2 regions of the Leclercia sp. genome follow, and region 1 is predicted to be linked to the other one. Evidence: predicted binding sites of a transcription regulator. Region 1 holds the regulator's gene; the other holds the start of a gene.
The links. Region 1 encodes PhoB, which activates phosphate uptake and scavenging genes when phosphate is short. Its sites were predicted from a motif close to CTGTCATAAAACTGNCNNAT; they were not measured.

Region 1 (5,250 bases):
ACGCCGCCGCCAACTTTGGCCAGCGCCACGACGGTCAGAACCGGCAGGCCCACAGCGGTGATCAGAAAGCCGATCGCCGCGGTCCAGACGTGTTCACCCGCCTGCAGGCCAACCATAGGAGGAAAGATGATGTTGCCTGCGCCAACGAACAGCGCAAATGTCATAAAGCCCAGAGCGATGATGTCACGCGATTTCAATTGATGGGTCATAAAACCTTACTGCCTGTGGATGTGGTGTTGAAAACGTTGAATTTTTCGCTATCCCATGCGGAACAAAACAGCGGAAAAAATGTGCAATGTCAGCGGGAAATGCTCCCCTGCTGCCGTGGTCAGGAATATTTTTTCGATTTACCACGCAAATACAGTCTGTCCGACGATATCAGGAGGGCAATTTAAACGCTTATAACGTTTAAAGGCAATATGGGATCGCAAAACCAGAACAATATGCCAGGTTGAAAGTGAGACCTGAAACATTACACCATTTATCAGAAAAACCCATGGCTAATCATGCGAACAAAAAAGCAACAGGCGTATAAAATTTACCCGCGCTTCGGTTGACTGCAAAGCAAACAGGCCAGCTTTCGCTGGCCTGTGGCAATATCTGATTACAGAGACGCTGTCAGGCGCTGTTACTGGCAATCAAACGTTCCGGGATCACGAAACTGAATCGCGTGCTTTTGCCCGGCGTGCTGACGATATCGAGACGGCTGTCGTGGTGATTGATGGCGTGTTTCACAATAGCCAGCCCCAAACCGCTGCCCCCCGTCTGGCGGGAACGGGCTTTATCCACCCGATAAAAACGCTCGGTCAGGCGGGGAATATGCTCCGGGCCAATACCGGGGCCATCATCTTCCACGCTGAACTCCGCTCCCGTGGGCGCATGCTGCCAGCGCACGGTAATATGGGTGCCCGCCGGGGTGTGATTCACCGCGTTATAGACCAGGTTGGAGATGGCGCTGCGCAGTTCATCATTACTGCCGCGCACCTTAAGGCTGTTATCCACCTCAAAGGTGATCTGGTGCTGCTGCTGGCTTAAGGTTTGCGCCTCACGCTCCAGCATTCGCAGCATCATCGGCACGTCGATGGTTTCATTGAGCGCCAGGGTTGGCGCGGCCTCAATGCGGGAGAGCGTCAGCAGCTGCTTCACCAGCCCTTCCATCCGCTGCGTCTGCTCGCGCATGGTCTGGAGCGCTTTTTCCCGCGGCGCGCCCTCGAGCGTCTGCTCCTGCATCATCTCCAGATAGCCCTGCAATACCGTCAGCGGAGTGCGTAACTCGTGGCTGACGTTGGCGAAGAAGTTGCGCCGCGCCCCTTCCAGCTGGTGCATTTGCGTTACATCGCGCGCCACCATCAGCCACTGTTTGTCGCTGTAGGGCATCACGCGGATCTCCAGATGGCGACCGGTGTTCAGCACCAGATTGTGCGGGCGGGTGAAATCGCGTTTTTTCAGGTACTGCGCGAACTCGGGATAGCGCAGCAGGTTGAGGATATTCTGTCCATTATCGTCCGGCCAGCGCAGGCCCAGCAGCTGTTGCGCCAGCCCGTTGCACCAGAACATCGCTCCCTCTTCGGTGGTAAGCACCACCGCATCGGGCAGAGACTCCGCGCCGCTGCGAAAACGTTTGATCAGGCTGCCCAGCTCGCGTCGGCGTTTTTTATTACGCATCTGCATCTGGTGCAGGCCATACAGCAGCGGTTCCCAACTGCCGCTTCCCGGCGGAGGGGTCATGCTTCTGTCTACCCACAGCCACCATGAAAGGCGGAGCAGATTCCAGAAGTGCCAGACCAGCAGTCCGGTGACTGCTGCCAGCAAAAACCAGGGGAGATAACCAAAAACGGCCCCGAGGATCAGGGCCGGGATACAGCAAAGGACCAGTTCAAAACAGAGCCTTTTCCATGACAGCCGTTCCAGCACGCGTCACACTCCTGTCATTGTTCAGAAACGGGTAGAGAAACGATAACCCGTGCCGCGGACGGTCTGTACCATGCGATCGTGACCGCTGGTTTCCAGGGCCTTACGCAGACGACGAATATGCACATCCACCGTCCGGTCTTCAACATAGACGTTAGTGCCCCAGACATTATTGAGCAACTGCTCGCGGCTGTAGACGCGTTCCGGGTGGGTCATGAAGAAGTGCAGCAGTTTGAATTCGGTAGGCCCCATATCGAGGGGATTTTCACCGGTCATCACGCGGTGCGAGGTAGGATCCAGGCTCAGGCCCTGCATCTCAATCACCTCTTCCACCGCCATCGGGGAAATACGGCGCATCACCGCCTTGATACGCGCCACCAGCTCTTTCGGTGAGAAGGGTTTGGTGATGTAGTCATCCGCCCCGGTCTCCAGACCGCGGACGCGATCTTCCTCTTCGCCGCGGGCCGTCAACATCATCACCGGGATATCGCGGGTTAAGGCTTCACGTTTGATATGTTTGATGAATTGCAGACCGGAGCCGCCGGGCAACATCCAGTCGAGCAGGATCAGATCGGGCCAGGGTTCGTTGAGCTGATTCACCGCGCTGTCGTAATCTTCGGCTTCTACCGGTTGAAAGCCATTTTGTTCGAGCACGAAACAGACCATTTCACGAATGGGTGCTTCATCTTCTACGACCAGAATACGTCTCGCCATACTTAGCCCTGTCTTATTTAGGTTACATGTTTGTAATACGGCGTCATTATGCGTCAGATTTATGACAGATTTATGAAAAACCTGCCCACCCATCAAGGCAAGCCGTTGTTTTCTGGCCGCCCTGATTGTAGCGGTTATCTTCCTTCCCCTGAATGTTTATAATCCCGCTTACTTTTTTTTGCCACGGATCTGTTATGCGCATACTTCACACCTCGGACTGGCATCTGGGACAGAACTTCTACAGTAAAAGCCGCGCCGCCGAACATGAAGCGTTCCTCAACTGGCTGCTTGAGATGGCGCAATCCCACCAGGTTGACGCTATCCTGGTGGCCGGGGATATCTTCGACACCGGATCGCCGCCCAGCTATGCGCGAGAGCTGTATAACCGTTTCGTGGTCAACCTGCAGAAGACCGGATGTCATCTGGTGATTGTGGCCGGCAATCATGATTCCGTGGCCACACTGAATGAATCCCGTGAAATTCTTGCATTTCTTAACACCACCGTGGTCGCCAGCGCCGGTCACGGGCCACAAATTCTGCGCAAACGCGACGGGACGCCCGGGGCGGTGCTCTGCCCGATCCCATTCTTACGCCCTCGCGACGTGATGAAAAGCCAGGCGGGCCTCTCGGGGATCGAGAAACAGCAGCAGCTGTTAGCGGCCATCACCCACTATTATGCCGATCAGTATACTGCCGCCTGCCAGCTTCGCGGCGACAGCGTCCTGCCGATTATTGCCACCGGACACCTCACCACCGTCGGTGCCAGTAAAAGTGACGCGGTACGTGACATCTATATCGGGACGCTGGATGCCTTCCCGGCGCAGCATTTCCCGGCGGCCGACTATATTGCGCTGGGCCACATCCACCGCGCACAGAAGATTGGCGGCTGCGACCACATTCGCTACTGCGGCTCCCCCATTCCCCTCAGCTTTGATGAAACCGGCAAAAGCAAATGCGTACATCTGGTGAGTTTTGACCAGGGTAAGCTCAGCGCCGTCGACGCCCTGGAGGTGCCCATCACCCAACCGCTGGCGGTGCTGAAGGGCGATCTGGCGGCCATCGCCGCCCAGCTGGAGCAGTGGCGTGGCGTGGAGCAGACGCCTCCCGTCTGGCTGGATATCGAAATTGCCACCGAGGAGTACCTGCACGACATGCAGCGTAAAATTCAGCACCTGACGGAAGACCTGCCGGTGGAAGTGCTGCTGGTGCGGCGCAGTCGCGAGCTGCGCGAGAAGCTCCTCGCCAACAGCCTGCGTGAAACCCTCAGCGAGCTGCGGGTGGAGGAAGTTTTTGAGCGCCGCCTGGCGCAGGAGACCCTTGATGATGCGCAGCGGGCCCGGTTAAACGAGCTGTTCAGCCATGCCCTGCACGCCCTGGATAACGAGGAGGATAACGCGTGAAAATTCTCAGCCTGCGTCTGAAAAACCTCAACTCGCTCAAGGGCGAATGGAAAATCGACTTTACCGCCGAGCCTTTCCTCAGCAACGGCCTGTTTGCCATCACCGGCCCGACCGGCGCCGGGAAAACCACCCTGCTGGACGCCATCTGCCTCGCGCTGTACCACGAGACGCCGCGCCTCAACACCGTATCGCAATCGCAAAACGATCTGATGACCCGCGACACCGCCGAATGTCTGGCGGAGGTAGAGTTTGAGGTTAAAGGGGTCGCCTACCGCGCTTTCTGGAGCCAGAACCGGGCGCGCAATCAGCCGGACGGCAACCTGCAGGTGCCGCGCGTGGAGCTGGCCCGGTGTGAGGACGGCAAAATCCTCGCGGATAAAGTAAAAGATAAACTGGAGCTTGTCGCCTCGCTGACCGGGCTGGACTATGACCGCTTTACCCGCTCGATGCTGCTCTCCCAGGGGCAATTTGCCGCCTTCCTCAACGCCAGGCCGAAAGAGCGCGCCGAGCTGCTGGAGGAGCTGACCGGCACGGAAATCTACGGTCAGATCTCGGCGATGGTGTTTGAAAAACACAAAGCGGCCCGCAGCGAGCTGGAGCGGCGTGAAGCCCAGGCCGCCGGGGTGGTGTTACTCAGTGACGAGCAGCAACAGCAGCTCCAGCAAGGTTTGCAGGTACTTACTGACGAAGAACAACAGCTGTTGGTCCAACAGCAGGCACAGCAGACAGAGTTGCACTGGCTGACCCGCCACGACGAGCTGTTGCGCGAGCAGCAGCGATCGATGGCCGCTCAGCAGCAGGCGCAGCAGGCCCTGACCGACGCCACCCCCGAGCTGGAAAAGCTGCACCTGGCTCAGCCCGCCGCTCTGCTGCGTCCGCAGTGGGAGCGGCAGCAGGAGCAGATCGCCCGCCTGGCGCAAACGGAACAGCAGATGCTGGATGTGAATACTCGCTTACAGTCCAGCAAGGCGCTTAGAGCGCGGATCCGCAACGGGGCGCTGCGCGTGCAGGATCAATTGCAGACCGAATTCACCGTCCTTACGCAGTGGCTGGCCGACCACGACCGCTTCCGCCAGTGGGGTCAGGAGATGGCAGGCTGGCGCGCGCACTTTACCCAGCTGCATCGCGATAAAACGCAGCTCGCGTCGCTGACCCGGCGTATCACGGAATTACGGCAGAAGCTGGCGGGTTTGCCGGAAAACACCCTGACGCTGACGCTGGAACA
Region 2 (5,250 bases), on a different contig from region 1:
TAAAACCGTCGCCAGTACCGCCCTGCTACAGGCGGCGCGGGCGCTGGGCCGTAATACCGCCGGCTACAAACCGGTGGCGTCGGGCAGCGAGATGACCGCCGAAGGGCTGCGCAACAGCGATGCGCTGGCGTTACAGCGCAACAGCAGCGTGGCGCTGAGCTACCCGACCGTAAACCCTTATACCTTTGCGGAGCCCACCTCGCCGCACATCATCAGCGCTGATGAGCAGCGCCCGATCCTGTTCAGCACGCTTTCGGCCGGGTTACGCACGCTGGAGAGCCGTGCCGACTGGGTGCTGGTGGAAGGCGCGGGAGGCTGGTTCACGCCGCTGTCGCAGGAGCAGACCTTCGCCGACTGGGTGCTGGCCGAACGCCTGCCGGTGATCCTGGTGGTGGGGGTGAAGCTGGGCTGTATCAACCACGCGATGCTGACCGCGCAGGCGATTCAGCAGGCGGGGCTGCATTTTGCAGGCTGGGTGGCGAACGGCGTTGTGCCGCCCGGTAAACGTCATACCGAATACATGGCGACGCTCCGGCGCGTGCTGCCTGCACCGCTGTTGGGCGAGATCCCGTGGCTGGGCGATGCGGCTGACACTTCGGCAGTCGGGCAATATCTCTCCCTTACTGCGCTGACGCCGTCGGCCCCATCCAGTGGGCAATCAGCGGGTCATCCAGCTCGCTGACCCGGCCCTGGGCCACGTTGCGCCCGCGATAAAGCAGGCAAAAGCGATCCGCCACCCGACGGATCAGGGAGAGGTGCTGCTCGGCCAGCAGCACCGATAACCCCAGCTCCCGGTTGAACCTCAGCAGCAGCTGCGCCAGCTTGAGAGTAAACAGCTGGCCGGTGCCGTGGCTGGGCTCGTCGAGGATCAGCAGGCGAGGGCGGGTCACCAGGGCGTTTGCCAGCGCCAGCTGGTACTGCTGGTCGTCGTTCAGGCCCGAGGCCCGCTGCTGGCGCAGCGGGTAAAGCTCCGGAAAGAACTCAAAAACGTCGCGGCTCACCGTTCCGCCCGCGACGCCTTTCGCCATCTGCGCAATATGCAGATTCTCCTCTACCGTCAGCTGCGAAAAGATCCGCCTGTCCTGCGGCACAAAGCTAATTTCCGTTCCGGCCTGGTGTAATGCACCGGGGGGTTCGTGCCAGACCATGGTGCCGCTGGCGATGGGCAGCAGGCCGGCAATACAGTTCACAAGGGTGGTTTTCCCCATCCCGGGCAGCCCGACAACGCCAGTGCAGACGCCGGGCGGGAGATCGAGGTCAACGTTCCACAGGGTGTGGCGATCCCCGTAATACTGGTTTACGGCGCGCAGGCTTAACATGGTAGTGCTCCTTTTCAGGCATCGGTGTCCCCTGATACTCTGCAAGACTCTTGCCACTGCCCTAAAAACGGCGATTAAACCTGCTTTTTTCGGATTAGGTTCAAAAAACAGCGCGGCGAGGGCAGGGAGATGCACTGCATCGGTGCCCCGTATGGTGTGCCTGGTGCAGGTACCATTTTGGTTAAAATGTGAGCAGTCCCTCACCATTTCGTTAGCTGATTTTTGTCATCAGATCGCCATAATTAGGCGATAAAAATTTTTTACCGCCGCGCTGTGGGCAAAAACCGGGAACGGGCCGAGTCACGTTCCGTATGGGCTGGAGGCAGTTATCCACTATTCCTGTGGATAACCATGTGCATTAGAGTTAGAAAACACAGGGTAAGCGAGAGAATACGCGGCCTGCGCCTGAATTGCTGCGAAACGCGTCTTTTCGATAACTTCATTGCAGATCAACGCGTTAAATAAAAGCAATCATTGTCATCAAAGTGTCAATTTGCTGGGCTAAAGACCGGCGGCTCGCCTTGACAAATGTTAAAAATCAAAAAATTCTGGGGATAACCCACCCCTGATGGAATTTTATCCCGTCGCAGCCGAAATTTTGCGCAGCATTGCTTGATTCCCACTGGTGATGGCACAAAATGGCGCAGATGTTACTGGTTTTATATCCAGTATAATTTACTGGCAAAAATAGCCATCAGGAGTAAAATTACTCACCTGCCGTATTAATCATCATCAGGTCGCCGTTCATGAGTAAACCGTTCAAACTGAATTCCGCTTTCCGTCCTTCTGGCGATCAGCCCGAAGCGATTCGCCGTCTGAAAGAGGGGCTGGAGGATGGGCTTGCACACCAGACGCTGCTGGGGGTGACCGGTTCGGGTAAAACCTTTACCGTCGCCAACGTGATCGCCGATCTGCAGCGCCCGACAATGGTGCTGGCGCCCAACAAAACCCTGGCCGCACAGCTGTACGGCGAGATGAAAGAGTTCTTCCCCGATAACGCGGTGGAGTACTTCGTCTCGTACTACGACTACTATCAGCCCGAAGCCTACGTCCCGAGCTCCGATACCTTTATCGAAAAGGACGCCTCGGTGAACGAGCATATCGAGCAGATGCGTCTGTCCGCCACCAAAGCCCTGCTTGAGCGTCGCGACGTAGTGGTGGTGGCCTCGGTGTCCGCCATCTACGGCCTCGGCGATCCCGATCTCTACCTGAAGATGATGCTGCACCTGACTCAGGGGATGATTATCGATCAGCGCGCCATCCTGCGGCGTCTGGCCGAGTTACAGTACACCCGCAACGATCAGGCGTTCCAGCGCGGTACCTTCCGCGTTCGCGGTGAAGTGATCGACATCTTCCCGGCGGAGTCGGACGACTTCGCCCTGCGCGTGGAGCTGTTTGATGAAGAGGTGGAGCGGCTGTCGCTGTTTGACCCGCTCACCGGCCACGTAGAGTCGATTATTCCGCGCTTCACCGTCTACCCGAAAACCCACTACGTGACCCCGCGCGAGCGTATCGTGCAGGCGATGGAAGATATCAAAGTTGAGCTGGCGGATCGTCGCAAGACCCTGCTGGAGAACAACAAGCTGCTGGAAGAGCAGCGCATCAGCCAGCGTACCCAGTTCGATCTCGAGATGATGAACGAGCTGGGCTACTGCTCCGGTATCGAAAACTATTCGCGCTATCTCTCTGGGCGCGGGCCGGGCGAGGCGCCGCCGACCCTGTTTGACTACCTGCCGGCGGATGGCCTGCTGGTGGTGGACGAATCCCACGTGACCATCCCGCAGATTGGCGGGATGTATCGCGGCGACCGGGCGCGTAAGGAGACCCTGGTGGAGTACGGCTTCCGCCTGCCGTCCGCGCTGGATAACCGCCCGATGAAGTTCGAAGAGTTTGAGGCGCTGGCGCCGCAAACCATCTACGTTTCCGCGACGCCGGGCAACTACGAGCTGGAGAAATCCGGCGACGAAGTGGTGGATCAGGTGGTCCGTCCAACCGGCCTGCTGGATCCGATTATTGAAGTGCGTCCGGTTGGCACCCAGGTAGACGACCTGCTGTCGGAGATCCGCGCCCGTGCCGCCATCAACGAACGCGTGCTGGTCACTACGCTGACCAAACGCATGGCGGAAGACCTGACCGAATACCTCGAGGAGCACGGCGAGAAGGTGCGCTATCTGCACTCGGATATCGACACCGTGGAGCGCATGGAGATCATCCGCGACCTGCGCCTCGGCGAGTTCGACGTGCTGGTGGGGATCAACCTGCTGCGAGAGGGGCTGGATATGCCGGAAGTGTCGCTGGTGGCGATTCTGGACGCCGATAAAGAGGGCTTCCTGCGCTCCGAGCGTTCACTTATCCAGACCATTGGTCGTGCGGCGCGTAACGTTAACGGCAAAGCGATTCTCTACGGCGACAAGATCACCCCGTCGATGGCAAAAGCGATTGGCGAAACCGAACGCCGCCGCGAGAAGCAGCAGGCCTACAACGAAGAGCACGGCATCACGCCGCAGGGTCTGAACAAGAAGGTGGTGGATATCCTGGCGCTCGGCCAGAACATCGCCAAAACCAAAGCCAAGGGACGCGGTAAGTCACGCTCACCGGTGGAGGCCGATACCGTTGCCCTGACGCCGAAAGCGCTGCAGCAGAAAATTCACGAACTGGAAGGGCAGATGATGCAGCACGCGCAGAATCTGGAGTTCGAAGAGGCGGCGCAGATCCGCGACCAGCTTCACCAGCTCAGGGACTTGTTTATCGCGGCGTCCTAGGTAAAAGCAAAATGGCAGCCTTTGGCTGCCATTTTTAGGGTTTGCACCTTCTCCCTGTGGGAGAAGGCCGGGATGAGGGCACCAGACCGCACGGCCTGTAGGCCCGGTAAGCGCAGCGCCACCGGGCGTTAAAGGCCGCACAATCTCACCCCAACGCCTGCACCGCCTTCTCCAGCGCCACGCGCAGTAAATGCCGATCATGGCGGTACTTGATATCGCTCGCCTCGAGCGGCTCCTGCACCACCACCCGGCCTTCCATGCCCGATACATCAGTGCCAGGCCCGACCACCACCGCATCGATAATCTTTTTCCCGACGTACTGCTCCATCAGCGCCAGCTTAGCAGGCAGTGAAAGCCCCGCGGCGGCAGGGCTCAGCTCGCGCCCCAGATTGCCGATGTAAACCACGGGAGCGGGGGTCCGGCGCAGCGCCTGGGCCAGATCCTTGATCAACAGCAGCGGCATCAGGCTGGTATAAAAACTGCCCGGGCCGACCAGAATTAAATCCGCTTCACCAATGGCTTCCACCGCTTCACGGGTGGCCGGAACGCTGGGATAAAGCATCAGCTCTTTTGGCGGCAACACCAGCTGATCGATATTCACTTCGCCATATACTTCATGGTCGTTACTGTCGATAGCCATCAAATCGACCGGAAGTTCGGACATCGGTATCAAAAACGCATCCACTTTTAACAGGTTGCGGATTAAATTGATCGCCTCCAGAGGCCGCACGCTGAGGTGATCCAGCGCCTTTAACATCAGATTTCCGAGGTTATGTCCTGAAAGTTCGCCATTACCGCCAAAACGATACTCAAACATCGCCGAAGCGACGCTGGGTTCGGTGATGAGCTGATTTAAGCAGTTGCGCATATCACCCCAGGCGATACCCCCTTCGGAGCGACGAATGCGTCCGGTTGAGCCGCCGTTGTCGGTGGTGGTCACGATCCCGGTGAGCCGTGAACCGAGCGATGACAAGGAGGACATCACCCGGCCCAGTCCGTGGCCTCCGCCGAGAGCGACGACGCGGTCGAGATCCGCAAAAGTGCGATTGCGCATAGAAATTCCTTTATAAGACGAACGCGTTAACAGTAACTCAACTACCCCTAAATGACGATGCTCCGTCCGGGTCAAAATGACATATATCAATGCAAGATTTTGATAATGACGTATT

Region 2: a site for PhoB is predicted at 1,794-1,813, ahead of uvrB (excinuclease ABC subunit UvrB). Genes of this name have one in related genera too.

Annotation. Positions count from the first base shown of each region.
Region 1 covers NZ_DAIQCE010000002.1:334,036-339,285, forward strand. Annotated here, with positions in the region: gene brnQ (branched-chain amino acid transporter carrier protein BrnQ) at 1-209, opposite strand, end outside; gene phoR (phosphate regulon sensor histidine kinase PhoR) at 619-1,914, opposite strand; gene phoB (phosphate response regulator transcription factor PhoB) at 1,936-2,625, opposite strand; gene sbcD (exonuclease subunit SbcD) at 2,820-4,025, shown strand; gene sbcC (exonuclease subunit SbcC) at 4,022-5,250, shown strand, end outside.
Region 2 covers NZ_DAIQCE010000017.1:52,787-58,036, forward strand. Annotated here, with positions in the region: gene bioD (dethiobiotin synthase) at 1-682, shown strand, start outside; gene V7Q49_RS22215 (ABC transporter ATP-binding protein) at 621-1,319, opposite strand; gene uvrB (excinuclease ABC subunit UvrB) at 2,066-4,081, shown strand; gene yvcK (uridine diphosphate-N-acetylglucosamine-binding protein YvcK) at 4,227-5,135, opposite strand.